Regions from separate parts of the Chromobacterium sp. CCUG 30098 genome, predicted to be linked through region 4. Evidence: predicted binding sites of a transcription regulator. Region 4 holds the regulator's gene; each other region holds the start of a gene.
The links. Region 4 encodes FNR, which switches genes on or off when oxygen is low (the NO sensors DNR and NnrR bind a similar motif). Its sites were predicted from a motif close to TTGATNNNNATCAA; they were not measured.
Positions count from the first base shown of each region.

Region 1: pflB (formate C-acetyltransferase) is a predicted target of FNR. The motif match lies at 1,925-1,938, and genes of this name have one in related genera.
Region 2: QUG03_RS08930 (M61 family metallopeptidase) is a predicted target of FNR. The motif match lies at 2,561-2,574, and genes of this name have one in related genera.
Region 3: QUG03_RS16450 (FeoA family protein) is a predicted target of FNR. The motif match lies at 2,628-2,641, and genes of this name have one in related genera.

Region 1 is NZ_JAUCGS010000017.1:6,633-10,785, forward strand. Features, by position in the region: gene QUG03_RS22385 (hypothetical protein) at 739-951, shown strand; gene QUG03_RS22390 (formate/nitrite transporter family protein) at 957-1,784, shown strand; gene pflB (formate C-acetyltransferase) at 2,012-4,153, shown strand, end outside.
Region 2 is NZ_JAUCGS010000003.1:159,126-163,278, forward strand. Features, by position in the region: gene QUG03_RS08915 (cbb3-type cytochrome oxidase subunit 3) at 1-117, opposite strand, end outside; gene ccoO (cytochrome-c oxidase, cbb3-type subunit II) at 121-735, opposite strand; gene ccoN (cytochrome-c oxidase, cbb3-type subunit I) at 752-2,176, opposite strand; gene QUG03_RS08930 (M61 family metallopeptidase) at 2,649-4,153, shown strand, end outside.
Region 3 is NZ_JAUCGS010000007.1:129,925-134,077, forward strand. Features, by position in the region: gene bfr (bacterioferritin) at 1-448, opposite strand, end outside; gene feoB (ferrous iron transport protein B) at 537-2,309, opposite strand; gene QUG03_RS16450 (FeoA family protein) at 2,306-2,569, opposite strand; gene dcd (dCTP deaminase) at 2,745-3,314, shown strand; gene QUG03_RS16460 (glutathione peroxidase) at 3,585-4,079, shown strand; gene QUG03_RS16465 (YchJ family protein) at 4,096-4,153, opposite strand, start outside.
Region 4 is NZ_JAUCGS010000001.1:1,201,472-1,205,624, reverse strand. Features, by position in the region: gene QUG03_RS05635 (RNA methyltransferase) at 1-277, shown strand, start outside; gene QUG03_RS05630 (DUF1853 family protein) at 267-1,190, shown strand; gene fnr (fumarate/nitrate reduction transcriptional regulator Fnr) at 1,250-1,996, opposite strand; gene hemN (oxygen-independent coproporphyrinogen III oxidase) at 2,106-3,512, shown strand; gene QUG03_RS05615 (alanine/glycine:cation symporter family protein) at 3,580-4,153, opposite strand, start outside.

The DNA of each region.
Region 1 (4,153 bases), on a different contig from region 4:
TATTATCCATGTGATTTATATGATGTTTTTCATTGTTTGTTATCGCGCTTGCCATCCGCCTAAGAGCCTGTTCAAAGTCTCTCGAGCAAGCACCAGGCAAGGCCTTGCCGCCGAAGAAGCGGAATGCGCAAGGGGCGCATGGGCGCTCTGAAGCCGGTTTCAAGGCCTCGCTCTGACCATCCCGCTGACACGCGGCAGGCGGTGAACCGCCTCTTAAGAGCGGCAAACACGCTCAGGTTATGCGGCTGAAGCAAGGCGCGCCAACGCCGGCGCTATGGGAATCGCTCAAGTCGGCGCACGCGGCATCGGGGTTGCTTGGCCGCGCTAGCGGTTCAAGACCGCGCGATTAGGGGCAAGGCCAGGCGCGGCGGTCTCAAGGGCGGAATGCGCCAGGGACGCATGCGCATCCTCGAAACCGCGATTGCTGCGCCGCGTCCCGTCTGGCGCGGCGGCTCTTCAATGGCTGCGCAATAGGCTGTCAACGTCTCGCGAGCCGGAGCGAGGCGGGGCGGAAACCGCTGAGAAAGCGGGATGCGCGCGCGGTGCGTCCGCATTTCGAAGCGGCGCTCGCCGCGCCACGTCTTGTAAAGCGCGGCAGGCTTTGAACCGGATCTAAGGAGAGCCGGCGGCTGAACCGCGGCGGAGACGGCAAATCCATTGCCGGGCATGTTGTAAAAAGAAAGGCTTGAGCGAAAGCGTGCCAAGGAAAGGCTTGCGTTTGATAGTTATCAAACAACAATGATGCAATACGAACATAAAATTTTCGTGAATCAACAATCAGGGCAAGCGCAGACGCGGGAACCAATCAAGGATGACAGCCAACCAAGCCAATGCCGGAAGCAGGCCGGGCCGGGCGAAATCCGGCAAAACCTGAAAACGGCATCAGCAGTTGATAGGCATTGCATCAAGATGGACCCGCGGCTGGCGGCGTTGCCCAAGCTCGCGAAATGAAAAACATGAATCACGCCTCCACACTCGCCTACGTCGCGGCAGAAGCCGCCGCCAAACAGACCGTGCTGCGTCAGCACCCCGGCCGCTATCTATTGAGCGCCGGCATGGCCGGCGCGCTGATCGCCGTGGTGCTCAGCGTCAGCCTCAAGCTGGGCCAGGTCTTCTTCGCCGTCGGCTCCCCCGGCTACTACATCGCCGTGGCCGGCTTCTTCGGCGTGGCCCTGGTCAGCATCATCGTCTGCAAGCTGGAACTGTTCACCAGCAATGTGATGTACTTCAGCGTGGGCGTGCTCAGCGGCGACTGCCGCGTCTGCAACCTGCTGCGCAGCTGGACCATGGTCTACCTGGGCAATCTGCTGGGCGTGTTGCTGTTTACCGCCGTGTTCGCCGGCGCCGGCGGCATGGGCAGCCTGCCGGCCGACCACCTGCTGTTCAATGTGGCCGCGCACAAAGTGCACGCCGGCGGCTGGGAAGTCTTCTGGAAGGGCGCGCTGTGCAACTGGGTGATCTGTCTGGCGGTATGGGTGCCGCTGCGCATGGCCGGCGACGCCGCCAAGATGCTGATGATCCTGCTGCTGGTCTTCGTGTTCTTCTTCTCCGGCTTTGAGCACAGCATCGCCAATATGGCCTTCTTCTCGCTGGCGCTGCTGCACGGCATGCAAGGCCTGGACGCCGCCGCCATCCTGCACAATATGATTCCGGCCACCCTGGGCAATATCGCCGGCGGCGCGCTGGGCGTGGGCCTGGTGGTTTACCTGCTGGAGCGCCACACCCTGCCGGCGCGGCGCGAAGCCGCAAAACCGGCCGCGGCGGCGCTTGGAACGAGTGTTTGATGTTCGTTTTCGAATGTAATGCGCCGGCTACAATGACGGCGTGTTGATGTGGTTTTTCAGGTTATTGAAAATAAAGCGTTTTTTAAGAGACTTTGCCGCCAACTCGGGCGGGGCCGCACGCGCGTTTTAGTCTGTGGCAGTTGATCTTTATCAAACGATTTTTTTCGAAACCGAATGTACAATATGTTCAGTACTCAACATTTACTGATAGTTACTAGGAGGCACACATGGATGCTCTGAATCGTGACGCGACTCAAGCCAACCCCTGGCGCGATTTCACCGGCGGTGAATGGCAAAGCAAGGTGGATGTCCGCAACTTCATCCAGCTGAACTACAAGCCGTTTGAAGGCGACGCCAGCTTCCTGGCACCCGCTACCGCGCGCACCCAAAAGCTGTGGGACACCCTGAGCGAGTTGCTGAAAGAAGAACGCGCCCGTGGCGTGCTGGACGTAGCCGCTGACCGCGGCAGCTCCATCACCGCGCATGACGCCGGCTACATCGACCAAGCCAGCGAAGTCATCGTCGGCCTGCAAACCGATGCGCCGCTCAAGCGCGCCATCATGCCCAACGGCGGCCTGCGCATGGTTGAGAACGGCCTGGAAGCCTTCGGCTTCAAGCTGGACCCGGTCATCAAGGACGTGTGGACCCACTATCGCAAGAGCCACAACCAGGGGGTGTTCGACACCTACACCCCGGACATCATGGCCGCGCGTAAATCCGGCGTGATCACCGGCCTGCCGGACGCCTACGGCCGCGGCCGCATCATCGGCGACTACCGCCGCGTGGCCCTGTACGGCACCGACTTCCTGCGCGCCGAACGCCAAAAAGTATTCCATGAGCTGGACGACGCCGTTTTCAACGAAGACGTGCTGCGCCTGCGCGAAGAACTGTCCGAACAATTCCGCGCGCTGGACGAACTGAAGCAGATGGCCGCCAAGTACGGCTTCGACATCAGCCGCCCGGCCGTCAACGCCCGCGAAGCGGTGCAGTGGACCTACTTCGCCTACCTGGCCGCCGTGAAAGAACAAAACGGCGCCGCCATGTCCTTCGGCCGCGTCGCCACCTTCCTGGACGTCTACATCGAGCGCGATCTGGCCTCCGGCGCGCTGACTGAAGAACAAGCCCAGGAAATGATCGACGACCTGGTGATCAAGCTGCGCATCGTGCGCTTCCTGCGCACCCCGGAATACGACCAACTGTTCTCCGGCGACCCGACCTGGGTGACCGAATCCATCGGCGGCATGGGCGAAGACGGCCGCACCCTGGTGAGCAAGAGCAGCTTCCGCTTCCTCAACACCCTGTACAACCTGGGCCCGGCGCCGGAACCCAACCTGACCGTGCTGTGGTCCACCCAGCTGCCGCGCGGCTTCAAAGACTTCTGCGCCAAAGTGTCCATCGACACCAGCTCCATCCAGTACGAAAACGACGACCTGATGCGTCCGCACTGGGGCGACGACTACGGCATCGCCTGCTGCGTGTCCGCGATGCGCATCGGCAAGCAAATGCAGTTCTTCGGCGCCCGCGCCAACCTGGCCAAAGCCATGCTCTACGCCATCAACGGCGGCGTGGATGAAAAATCCGGCGTGCAAGTGGCCAAGGGCTTCGAGCCGATCAAGAGCGACGTGCTGACTTACGACGAACTGATGCCCAAGTTCGACCTGCTGATGGACTGGCTGGCCGCGACTTACGTCAAGGCGCTGAACTGCATCCACTACATGCACGACAAGTACGCCTACGAACGCATTGAAATGGCGCTGCACGACCGCGACATCCTGCGCACCATGGCTTGCGGCATCGCCGGCCTGTCCGTGGCCGCCGACTCCCTGTCCGCCATCAAGCACGCCAAAGTGCACATCATCCGCAACGAAGCGGGCCTGGCGGTGGACTACAAGATCGAAGGCGACTACCCGGCTTACGGCAACAACGACGACCGCGCCGACAGCATCGCGGTATGGCTGACCGAAACCTTCATGGACAAGATCAAGGCCCAGCCGCACTTCTACCGCAACGCGATGCCGACTCAGTCCGTGCTCACCATCACCTCCAACGTGGTGTACGGCAAGAAAACCGGCAACACCCCGTGCGGCCGCCGCGCCGGCGAACCGTTCGCCCCGGGCGCCAACCCGATGAACGGCCGCGACGTGAAAGGCTTTGTCGCCGCGGGCGCATCGGTAGCCAAGCTGCCGTATGAAGCCGCGCTGGACGGCATCAGCTGGACCGCCTCCGCCACCCCGGACGCATTGGGCCATAGCGAAGAAGAACGCGTAGCCAACCTGGCCAACTGCCTGGACGGTTTCTCCGACGCCGGCGGTTTCCACGTCAACGTCAACGTGTTCAAGCGCGAAACCCTGATGGACGCGATGGAACAC
Region 2 (4,153 bases), on a different contig from region 4:
GGCCGCGTCCTCATACCGGTTCTTGGAGCGCTTGCTGTAGGCGATGCCCAGCACCACGATGAAGAATGCAAAGCACACTACCGTGAACAGCGAGCGTCCGATGGTTACCCAGTCCATGGCTTAACGAACGTTCTTCAAGGCAAGGCCCAGGCCTTGCAGGTAAGCGACCAGCACGTCCATTTCCGACTTGCCCTCCACCTGGGCCTTGGCCTCGGCGATGTCCTTGTCGGTATAGGGAACGCCCACCAGGCGCAGCGCCTTCATCTTGGTCGGCACAATGTCGGCGTCGGCCAGATTCTTGGCCAGCCACGGGAAGGCCGGCATATTGGACTCGGGAACCACGTCGCGCGGGTTGATCAGGTGCACGCGGTGCCATTCGTCGGAGTAACGGGCGCCCACGCGGGCCAGGTCCGGACCGGTGCGCTTGGAGCCCCACAGGAAGGGGTGGTCGTACACCGATTCGCCGGCCACGGAGTAGTGGCCGTAGCGCTCGGTTTCAGCGCGGAACGGACGGATCATCTGCGTGTGGCAGGTATGGCAGCCTTCGCGGATGTAGATGTCGCGGCCGGCCAGCTGCACGGCGGTGTAGGGCTTGACGCCGGCCACCGGCTGAGTGGTCGATTTCTGGAAGGCCAGCGGCAGAATTTCCACCAGACCGGCCACGCTGACGACCAGCAGGGTAAACACGATCAGATAGCCGACGTGTTCTTCGATCAGTTTTTGTATCTTATCCATGATGTTTCCTTGCGCCTCAATGAGCGTGGGCGGTGATGGCCGGGATCTTGGCGTCTACGGCACGGCCCGCGGTTACGGTGCGGAAGGTGTTGTAGGCCATCAGGAACATGCCGAGCAGGTACAGGAAGCCGCCGAGCAGACGCACGAAGTGGTACGGATAGGTGGCCTTGACCGCCTCTACGAAGGCGTAGGTCAGGGTGCCGTCCGGGTTCAGCGCGCGCCACATCAGGCCCTGGGTCACGCCGGAGATCCACAGCGCGGCGATGTACAGCACCACGCCGACGGTGGCGAGCCAGAAATGGGCTTCAACCAGCTTCAGGCTGAACATGGATTCGCGGCCGAACAGGCGCGGAATCAGGTAGTACATGGAACCGATGGTGATGAAGCCCACCCAGCCCAGCGCGCCGGAGTGCACGTGGCCGATGGTCCAGTCGGTATAGTGGGACAAGGCGTTGACGGTCTTGATCGACATCATCGGGCCTTCGAAGGTGGACATGCCGTAGAAGGACAGCGAAACCACCAGGAATTTCAACACCGGATCGGTGCGCAGCTTATGCCAGGCGCCGGACAGCGTCATGATGCCGTTGATCATGCCGCCCCAGCTCGGAGCCAGCAGCACCAGGGAGAACACCATGCCTACGGACTGGGTCCAGTCAGGCAGGCTGGTGTAATGCAGGTGGTGAGGACCGGCCCACATATAGGTGAAGATCAGCGCCCAGAAGTGCACCACGGACAGGCGGTAGGAGTAAACCGGACGGCCGGCCTGTTTCGGGATGAAGTAGTACATCATGCCCAGGAAGGCGGCGGTCAGGAAGAAGCCCACGGCGTTGTGGCCGTACCACCATTGCACCATGGCGTCCACGGCGCCGGAGTAGGCGGAGTAGGATTTCCACAGCGACACCGGCACGAAGGCGGAGTTGACGATGTGCAGCAGGGCCACGGCCAGGATGAAGGCGCCGTAGAACCAGTTGGCCACGTAGATGTGCTTGACCTTGCGGATGGCGATGGTGCCGAAGAAAACGATGGCGTAAACAACCCAGATCACCGCGATCAGCAGTTTGATCGGCCATTCCAGCTCGGCGTATTCCTTGCTGGTGGTCAGGCCCAGCGGCAAGGTGATGGCGGCCAGCACGATCACCAGCTGCCAGCCCCAGAAGGTGAAGGCGGCGAGCTTGTCGGAGATCAGCCGGACGTTACAGGTACGCTGCACCACGTAATAGGAGGTGGCGAACAGGCCGCAACCGCCAAAGGCGAAGATGACCGCATTGGTGTGCAGAGGACGCAGGCGGCCAAAGTGGAACCAGGGGCCGAAGTTCAATTCGGGCCAGACCAGTTGGGCCGCAATGATGACGCCCACCAACATGCCGACAATGCCCCACACGACGGTCATGATGGCAAATTGGCGCACCACCTTATAGTTATAAGTGGATTGCGTTTCCATTTAGGGTTTTCTCCAAGGTTGCTAACTCAGAACGTGACATATCTAATCGGCGGCTTGAAGTCCGGGAAACTGTCCCCATCTGTACCGATGTGACTGTATCCAGACGATGCCGCAGGGAAAACGACTTTTATTAAAATCAAGCGCTTGACCCAGATCGCAGCGGTACTGATGTCTGTATTAGCAGTTCATCCCGTATTGCGACAGCGCAATTTCCCCATTTAGTTAACCCGGCATTCTAAATCAATTACCCATATCGGGCCAGTTTGGACGGCCGGGGGATGTCGCTTTCCCATTTGTCTTTATTTATGTCTCAAGCGAGCGTGACAGTTCTTGCAAATACTGTTGCTACTGACCGAGATTGTATTGTCTGGCGGCCCAGCCTTCTTGACCTGGATCAAGATGTCATAAAACGCAGCGTTTACCCGCGGCAAGTGCTAAAATCAGAAGGTTTTGCAACGATTGCAGGCAGATCATGACCGTTTCCGTCCGCTACACCCTATGTCCGAGCGCCCCGGAGGCGCATCTTTTCGAGGTCGTCCTGACCGTTTCCCGGCCCGCCAAGAATGGCCAGATTTTCTCATTGCCGGCGTGGATTCCCGGCAGTTACATGATCCGGGAGTTCTCCAAACATATTGTGGAAATTCGCGCGGAATCCGCGGGAAAAGCGGTGCGGCTGGTCCAGCTGACAAAAAACAGTTGGCAAGCCGCGCCAGTCAAGGGCTCGTTGGTTCTACGCTATAAAGTTTATGCGTTTGATCTGTCGGTGCGCGGCGCTTATCTGGACGCGCAGCGCGGCTTCTATAACGGCAGCAGCGTTTTCCTGGCGGCGGACGGCTACGAGAACGAGGCTTGCGAGGTGGAGATCCTGCCGCCGGAAGGCAAGGCCTACGCCGATTGGAAGGTGGCGACCAGCTTGCCGGCGCGCGGCGCGGACAAGAAAACCGGCTTCGGCGGCTATCAGGCCGCCTCTTACGACGAGTTGATCGACCACCCGGTGGAACTGGGCGCTTTCGAACGCGTCAGCTTCAAAGCCTGCGGCGTGCCGCACGAATTCGTCGTCTCCGGCCGCTTCCGCGCCGACCTCAAGCGCCTGGCGCGCGACGCCAAGAAAATCTGCGAATACCAGATCAAGCTGTTCGGCGAGCCGGCGCCCTTCGAGCGCTACGTATTCATGCTTTTCGTCGGCAAGGACATCTACGGCGGCCTGGAGCATCGCGCCTCCACCGCGCTGGTGGCCAATCGCGACGACTTGCCGCAGCAGGGCGTCGAGGAGATCGGTGACGGCTATCTGAAGCTGCTGGGCCTGATCAGCCACGAATATTTCCACAGCTGGAACGTCAAGCGGATGAAGCCGGCGGCGTTCACGCCCTACGATCTGAACCAGGAAGGCTATACCCGTCTGCTGTGGGCCTTCGAGGGCATCACCTCCTATTACGACGACCTGAGCCTGGTGCGTTGCGGCCTGATAGACGAGAAGCGCTATCTGGGCCTGCTGGCGGAAACCATCAGCGGCGTCGAGCGCGGCGCCGGCCGCTTGAAGCAGACGCTGGAGCAATCCAGCTTCGAAGCGTGGACCAAGTACTATCGACAAGACGAAAACAGCCCCAACAGCATCGTCAGCTATTACACCAAGGGCGCGCTGGCCGCGCTGGCGCTGGACCTGACCATACGCCGCGACAGCCAGGGCCGTCAGTCGCTGGACGACGTGATGCGCGCGCTGTGGCGCAAATGGCTGGACGACGGCAAGGGCCTGGCCGAGGACGAGTGGGAAAGCCAGGCGCAGGCCGTCACCGGCCTGGACCTCAAGGCCTTTTTCGATCGCGCGCTGCGCGGTGTTGAGTCCCTGCCGCTGGCCGAACTGTTGGCGGCCCAGGGCGTGGAGCTGCGCTTCGAGCCGGCGGCCAACGCCGGCGACCGCGGCGGCCTGGCGTTGAGCGGCAAGCCTGCGCCGGCCAGCCTGGGGGTCAAGGCCGTGGC
Region 3 (4,153 bases), on a different contig from region 4:
AGTTCTGCTCGCCCACCATATCGATCAGGCGCAGTTGCTGCTCCAGCCAGTGGGCGTGGTCGTTCTCGGTCTCTTCCAGCAGCACCATCAGTTCCTGGCGCGTCACGTAGTCCTTCACGCTCTCACAGTGGGCCACCACTTTTTTCAGCAAGTTGCCGACGCGGTATTCCACTTCCAGATCGCTGGCCAGCATCGCCCGCACGTTCTCGCCCACCACGATGGGCACGCGCTTGGCCACGTTCGGCTTGCCTTGCAGGAACAAGGTGCGCGCGATCAGCACCCGCGCGTGCGACAACTCGTCCTCGCGCTCGTGATCGATGCGCTCGAACAGCTTGTGCAGACCGAAGTCCTTGTACATCTCGGCATGAATGAAATACTGGTCCGCGGCGGACAGTTCTTCCGCCAGCAGTTCGTTCAGCAACTCGATGGTTTTGGGATCACCTTGCATAAAACGACCTCTTGTTGTTGTAGTTCAATAACGCCGGCGGGCGCGCCGCCGGCGCGAACGGAATTCGCGAACCATTCATTCTAAGCCCTCAGGGCCACAGTTGCACGCCGGCTTGATAAAACGCGAACGACAACAACCAGGCCAGTCCCACCGACCACGCCACCGACATCGCGGTGTAGGCCTTGCTGCGCGACTCGCGGTACATCGCCGCCACCGTGGACAGGCAGGGCACGTAGATCAAGGTGAAGATCAGGAAGCTCATCGCCGAGCGCCAATCCAGATGTTGCAGCAAGGCCGCGCCCAGGCCGGCTTCCGGCACCCCGTAGATCACCGCCAGGCTGCCCAGCAGGATTTCCTTGGCGATGAAGCCGAACAGCAAGGCCGCCGCCAGTTCGTGGCGGATGCCTATCGGGTCCAGCACCGGGGCCAGCAGGCTGCCCAGAGCGTCGGCCAGGGTCTTGCCCTCGCCCGCCGGCACATGGGTCAGCAGCCAGACCAGCACCACGCCCAACAGGATGAAACTGGAGGCCAGTTGCAGAAAGGCCCGCACCTCCCCCACCGCCCGGCTCAGCAAATGGCTCAAGCCGGGCAGCCGGTACGGCGGCACTTCCAGCAAGAAGGCCTCGCCGCCGGCGTAACGGCGCTTGAACACCCAGGCGGTAAACACCGCGACGGCGAAGCTCATCAGATAAAGCCCCATCAACACCCACGGCGCCTGCGTCGGCGTGAACAACAGCCCGGCGAAGAACACCACCACCTGCAAACGCGCCGAACACAGCGAAAACGGGATTACCAGCATGGTCAGCAGCCGCTGCTTGCGCTCGCGCATCACCCGAGTGCCCATGATGGCCGGCACATTGCAGCCAAAGCCCATCAGCTGCATCACGAAGCCGCGGCCGTCCAGCCCCAGCCGCGCCATGAAGGCGTCGGTCAGATAGGCGGCGCGCGCCAGGTAGCCGGAATCCTCCACCATCGCCATCAATACGAAAAACACCAGCAAAATGGGCGCGAAGGTCAGCACCGTCGACACCCCCTGCCAGATCCCGTCCAGCGCCAGGCTCTGCACAATCTCGGGCAAGGGCGCGAGCAAGGGCGTCAGCGCCTGCTCCTTGATCCAGTCCAGACCGGCGCCGGCCAGCTCCTGCAATGGGGTGCCGATCTGATACGTCAGATTGAACAGCAGCGCCATCAGCGCGAAGAACAGCGGCAGACCCAGCCATGGATGCATCAGCCAATGGTCCATCTTCTCCGTCAGCCCCGCCGGCAGCACGGGCGGCAAGGCCCAGCAGCCCGCCAGCCGCCGCTTGGCCTCCGCCATCGCCTCCCGGGTGTCCGGCACCGCGTCCAGCCTGGCGCGCGTCGCCGGACCGCCGTCGTTGGCCCGCCGGTTCAAGCCCGCCATCAGCGGCGGCCAGCCCTGCATATGCCGGGCCGAGGCCAGAAACACCGGCGCGCCCAGGCGCTCCGACAAGCGCTCCACATCCAGGCTCACGCCCAGGGCCTTGGCCTCGTCGGCCATATTCAGCACCACCAGGCAGTTGAGGCCGCTGGCCAGCACCTGCAAGGCCAGCGGCAGTTGCCGGTCCAGCTGGCTGGCGTTGAGCACCAGGACGGCGCCGTCGAAGGCGCTGGCCAGCAGCACGTCGCGCACCACCGCCTCGTCGTCGGAATAGCCGGTCAAATCATTGACGCCGGGCAAATCCACCAACTCCACCATGTGGCCGCCCAGCAACAGGCGCGCGCTGCTCAACTCTATGGTCAGGCCCGGCCAGTTGCCGACGCGCTGCGACATGCCGGTCAGACGGTTGAACAAGGTGGACTTGCCGGTATTGGGCAGGCCGATCAGGGCGAAACGCTTCATACCGCCACCCTCGCCACGATGAGGCGCGCCAGGCTGCGGCGCAGCAGGAAGCGCGTGGCGCCGACGTCCAGCAATAATGGCCCGCCCAAGGGCGCCGCCCGACGCAGATAAAACCGGCAGCCCGGCTCCAGGCCAAAGGCGGCGACGCGGCGCATGGCCTCTTCGGCCAGCTCCAGGCTGTCGACCACGCCGTGGCGTCCGGCGGGGAATGCATCCAAAGTCAACATGATGATCCGATCAAGAACGAGAATGGTTTGCATTAGTATATCCAGCCGAACCCCGTCGAATATCGGCAAACCGCGGCAATTCCCGCCCTGCTTGACCTGCATCAATAGCATTGTCCTATCCGGATCGACGATGGATTATCGATAGCCGGCCACTGCGCTTGCGGTTAAAATCGCGGACAATCAATCGACAAGCTACGGGCCCAAGACAATGAGCATCAAATCGGACAAGTGGATTCGCCGGATGGCGGACGAGTACAAAATGATCGAACCCTTCGAGCCCAACCAGATCAAGATGGTGGACGGCCAGAAGGTGATCTCCTACGGCACGTCCAGCTACGGCTACGATATCCGCTGCGCCGACGAATTCAAGGTGTTCACCAATATCAACAGCACCATCGTCGACCCGAAAAACTTCGACCCCAATTCCTTCGTGGAAGTCTCCGGCAAGGGCTATTGCATCATCCCGCCCAACAGCTTCGCGCTGGCCCGCACCGTGGAATACTTCCGTATTCCCCGCTCGGTGCTGACCGTCTGCCTGGGCAAATCCACTTACGCCCGCTGCGGCATCATCGTCAACGTCACCCCGTTCGAACCGGAATGGGAAGGCTATGTGACGCTGGAGTTCTCCAACACCACGCCGCTGCCGGCCAAGATCTACGCCAACGAGGGCGTGGCCCAGGTCTTGTTCTTCGAATCCGATGAAATTTGCGACGTGTCCTACAGCGACCGCGCCGGCAAATACATGGGCCAGGTGGGCGTGACCCTGCCGCGCCCCTGAAACGCTTCCCGCCAGCAAAAAAGGGATGGCTTAGCCATCCCTTTGTCATTTAAATCCCGCCAAATCCGTCCTCGCAATTTCACCTTAATGTTCTAGGATAAACAGAGGGTTAGCTGACTTTCCCGGTTGGTCGGCCCTTGTACAGCAATTGATTTCTTCTTGGGGCGTAGCGGTTCCCCCTTGCCGTTGCGCCCCTTTTTTTATCCGCCGATCCCATTGCCCTGCCTCCGGTTTCTTGCCATGATCTTCGCTTTGGCGAAAGGCGGAAATATGCCGGACATATATGATTTTTCCATTGAGTCTTTAAACGGGCAGACCCTGCCGCTGGCGAGCTATCGCGGCAAAGTGCTATTGCTGGTCAACACCGCCAGCGAGTGCGGCTTCACCGCGCAATTGGGCGGCCTGGAACAGCTGTACCAGCGCTACCGCGAGCAAGGCCTGGAGATCATCGGCTTCCCCTGCAATCAGTTCGGCAACCAGGAGCCTGGGGACGCCGCCGCCATCGGCCAGTTCTGTCAGAAGAATTTCGGGGTCAGCTTCCCGCTATCCGCCAAGATCGACGTCAACGGCGCCGACGCGCATCCGCTCTGGCGTCATCTCGTCGCCGCCAAGCCCGGCTTGCTGGGCAGCCGGCGCATCAAATGGAATTTCACCAAATTCCTGGTGGACGGCGAAGGGCGCATCCGCAAGCGTTTCGCCCCCTACGTCAAGCCGGCGGCGCTGGAGCGCGCCATCGAAAGCCTGCTGCGAACGCAGAAGCGCTAGATTCTCTAGCGACAGCTCAGCTCAGTTCGCCGGACAGATAGAACCAGCGGCCATCCTCGCGCAGGAAGCGGCTG
Region 4 (4,153 bases):
CACCGGCGTGGACGTCGACTATCTGCGCGCAGACAGCGACGCGGCGGCGCTGGGCGAGGTGGAGGGCTTCTGCGGCCACCTGGAACAGACCATGGACAAGATAGGCTATTTCCGCCGCCGCAACAGCGAACGGATGATGCGCCGGATGCGCACCCTGTTCAACCGCGCCGGCCTGCTGCGCGAGGAAATCGACATCCTGCGCGGCTTCCTCAAACAGGTGCAGCGCGCCGCCGACGGCGAAGTCCGCCGCGACGCGCCCGGACAGGATGGCGAATAAGCCGCCGTTCACCCTGCCCTACGCGCACCCGGCGGTGCGCGATCTGGCTTTTCTGCTCTCCGCGCCCTCGCCCTGGCGCAGCGGCGCGGACATCCCGCCGCAGCGGCTGCTGGGGGCCGACGGCCCGGCCTTGCTGCAAACGCTGGACGCCGATCCTGCCGAACTTCAGCACTGGCTGGCGCGCCAGCCCACCCGCCGTCTGGGCCATTACGCGGAACGGCTGCTGTCCTTCTGGTTCCGGCTGGCGCCGCACATCGAACTGGTGGCCAGCAATCTGCCGGTGCGCGCGCCGGACGGCCGCACCGTCGGCGAGTTCGACTTCTTGCTGCGCCTAGACGGCCAACCGCTGCATCTGGAAGCCGCCAGCAAGTTCTATCTGCAACTGGGCCGCAGCGCGGACACCTTGACCGGCCCCAGCCTACGCGACGCCTGGGCGCTGAAAGCCCATAAACTGCAAACCCAGCTGCGCCTGTCCCGCCACCCGGCTGCGCAAGCGACGCTGCCGGCAGGCTTTGAGGGCTGCGCGGTCGGCGCTCGGCTCAGCGGCTGGCTGTTCCACGCCCGCGACACCGCGCCGGAAGCGCCGCCCGGCGCCCAGCCGCTGTACGGGCAATACTGGCCGCTGCGCGGCGACTGGCCGGCGCTGAACGCGGATTCGCGCTGGGCCTGGCTGCCCAGGCTCAGTTGGCTGGCGCCGGCGCGCCGCTCGCGGGAACACACCGCCGACGCGGCGGAACTACGCGCGCGCCTGGAACAGGCCGAGGCGCCGCAGCTGCTGGCCGAACTGCAGCCCGGCCCCGACGGCGACTGGCATGAAGTGGCCCGCGGCTTCGCCGTGCCGCCGGGCTGGCCTCAGGAGGCGCCGCTGTCGCGGCTGCTGCTGCAAATCGCGGACTGCGCGCCGGCCCCATGAAAAAAGGCAAGCCCGAGGGCTTGCCTTGCGTTTTCCATCTGTCCGCCCGCGCGGCGGAATCAATGTCCGTTGGCGTGAGCGCAGCCGGAAATCAGCGCCTTCAATTCGTCCACCATCACCAGTTGGATGTGCTTGTGATCGACGGTGATCCAGCCTTGCTGCTGGAACTTGGACAGCGTGCGGCTGACGGTTTCCAGCTTCAGGCCGAGGAAGCTGCCGATTTCCTCGCGGCTCATGCGCAGGATGAAGTCGTTGGCGGCGAAGCCGCGGGTGGACAGACGCTGCGACAGATTGAGCAGGAAGGCGGCCAGGCGCTCTTCCGCCTTCATGTTGCCCAATAACAACATTACATTCTGATCGCGAACGATCTCGCGGCTCATCAGACGGTAGAAATGGTGCTGCAGGGTGGGAATTTCGCGGCCCAGGCTCTCCATGCGGCTGAACGGCAGCTCGCACACCTCGCTGTCCTCCAGCGCGATGGCGTCGCAGCCGTGCACATTGGCGGAAATGCCGTCCAGGCCCATCAGTTCGCCGGACATATGGAAGCCGGTGACCTGCTCGCGGCCGTCCTGGCTGGCGACGCTGGTCTTGAAGAAGCCGGTGCGCACCGCGAACAGCGAACGGAAGCCTTCGCCGCTGCGGAACAAGTACTCGCCGCGCTTCAAACGGCGGCTTTGGCGGATCACCGCGTCGAGCTGGGTCAGCTCCTCGCGGTTAAGCCCCACAGGTAGACAAAGTTCCTTCAGGCTGCAGTTGGAGCAGGAGACCTTCAGGTTATGCAAAGAGATATGGTTCTGATCGGACATGGCATGTTTAGTACAAGCTTGCGATGAAGCTTGACCCTTATCAAAGCGAAATTCGCAGGATTTCCGCAAATTTACCAGTCCACCAGAGGTTTTGCCATCCAAATACGACATGAAGACCACCCACCCATTTTCTCCTGCCCATTTTGAATTCGACCGCGCGCTGATTGAGCGCCTCGACGGGACAGGTCCTAGATATACGTCATACCCGACAGCGGATCGCTTTACGCCGGGTTTTGCCGAAAGAGACTACATCCACTGGCTACGGCAGCGCAGCATCGGCGCCAACCGGAAACCTTTATCATTGTACGCTCATATACCTTTTTGCAACACTATCTGCTACTACTGCGGTTGCAACAAGATCATCACCAAGGACAGCGGCAAAGCGGACTTGTACCTGGACTACCTGGAGAAGGAGGTCCGCATGATCGCCTCCTGTCTGGGCCGCCGCGAGCAAGTGATACAGCTGCATTTCGGCGGCGGCACCCCCACTTTCTTGTCCGACGCGCAACTGGAACGATTGATGACCTTGCTCAAGACTCATTTCGAGTTCTTGAAGGAGGGGGAGTATTCCATAGAAATAGACCCGCGCAAAGTCAGCGCGGCGACAATCTTCAAACTGGCCGAACTCGGCTTCAACCGCATCAGCGTCGGGATTCAGGACTTTGAACCGACGGTGCAGCAGGCGGTGAACCGGGTGCAGTCCGAAGAGGAAACGCTGGAGGTGATCCAGGCCGCGCGCGACGCCGGTTTCAAGTCCGTCAGCGTCGATCTGATCTACGGCCTGCCGCTGCAGACCCGGGAATCGGTGCGCCGCACGCTGGACAAGGTGATCGCCATCGGGCCGGACCGGCTGGCGCTGTACAACTACGCCCACCTGCCCACCGTGTTCATGCCGCAGCGGCGCATCAACGAGGCCGATCTGCCCTCGCCGGAAACCAAGCTGGACATCCTGCAGGATTCGGTGCAGCGCCTGGCCGACGCCGGCTATGTCTTCATCGGCATGGATCACTTCGCCAAGCCGGACGACGAACTGGCCTCCGCCCTGCGCCAGGGCCGGCTGCAACGCAATTTCCAGGGCTACTCCACCCATGCGGACTGCGACATGATCGGTCTTGGCGTGTCCTCCATCGGCAAGGTCGGCCCCTGTTACAGCCAGAGCGCCAAGGACCTGGACAGTTATTACGCGGCGCTGGACAGCGGCCATCTGCCGGTGTTGCGCGGGCTGACGCTGGACAATGACGACATCCTGCGCCGCAGCATCATCCAAGGCCTGATGTGTCGCTTCTCGCTGTCGGTGGAGGCGCTGGAAGAGATCCACGGCATCAACTTCGCCGAGTACTTCGCCGAAGAACTGCCGCAGATCCGCGAATACCAGCAACTGGGCCTGCTGTCCTTCGACGGCGACTTCATCATGGTGGAGCCCAAGGGCCGCTTCCTGATCCGCAATATCGCGATGATCTTCGACCGGCATCTGCGGGAGCGCCGCACCCAGGCGCGCTACTCCAAGACCATTTGAACGGGGCTAGCAACAAAACAGCCCGCGTCATGACGCGGGCTGTTTATCGTTGGAGCCGGACGCAGGCTTACCAGATGTCTTTTTCCACCTTGGCCGCCAGTTCCGGGTAATCCGCCACCTTGAACACCGGGGTGGACTCGCCCCGCTTCAGCTGACGCTCGTAATCCTTCAGCACGATGAAGAAATAACGCGACAGCAGCACGATGGCCACCAGATTGATCAGCGCCATCAGGCCCATGGCGAAGTCGGCCATATCCCACACCAGCGGCAGGCTGGCCACCGCGCCGAACATCACCATCGCCAGCACAATCAGACGGAAGGCCAGCAAGATCCCCTTATTGCTGCGGATGAATTCGACATTGCCCTCGGCGTAAGCGTAATTGCCGATGATGGTGGAAAAAGCGAACAGGAACATCGCCACCGCCAAGAAGGACGCGCCTATCGGGCCGAACTGCGATTCGATCGCCTTCTGCGTCAGCGCCACGCCGCTCAAACCCTGGTCATACACGCCGGACAGCAGAATGATGGCGGCGGTGGCGGTACAGATCACCATGGTGTCGATGAAGACGCCGAACATCTGGATCGCGCCCTGACTCGCCGGGTGACGCGAAGTCGCCGTCGCCGCCGCGTTGGGGGCGGAG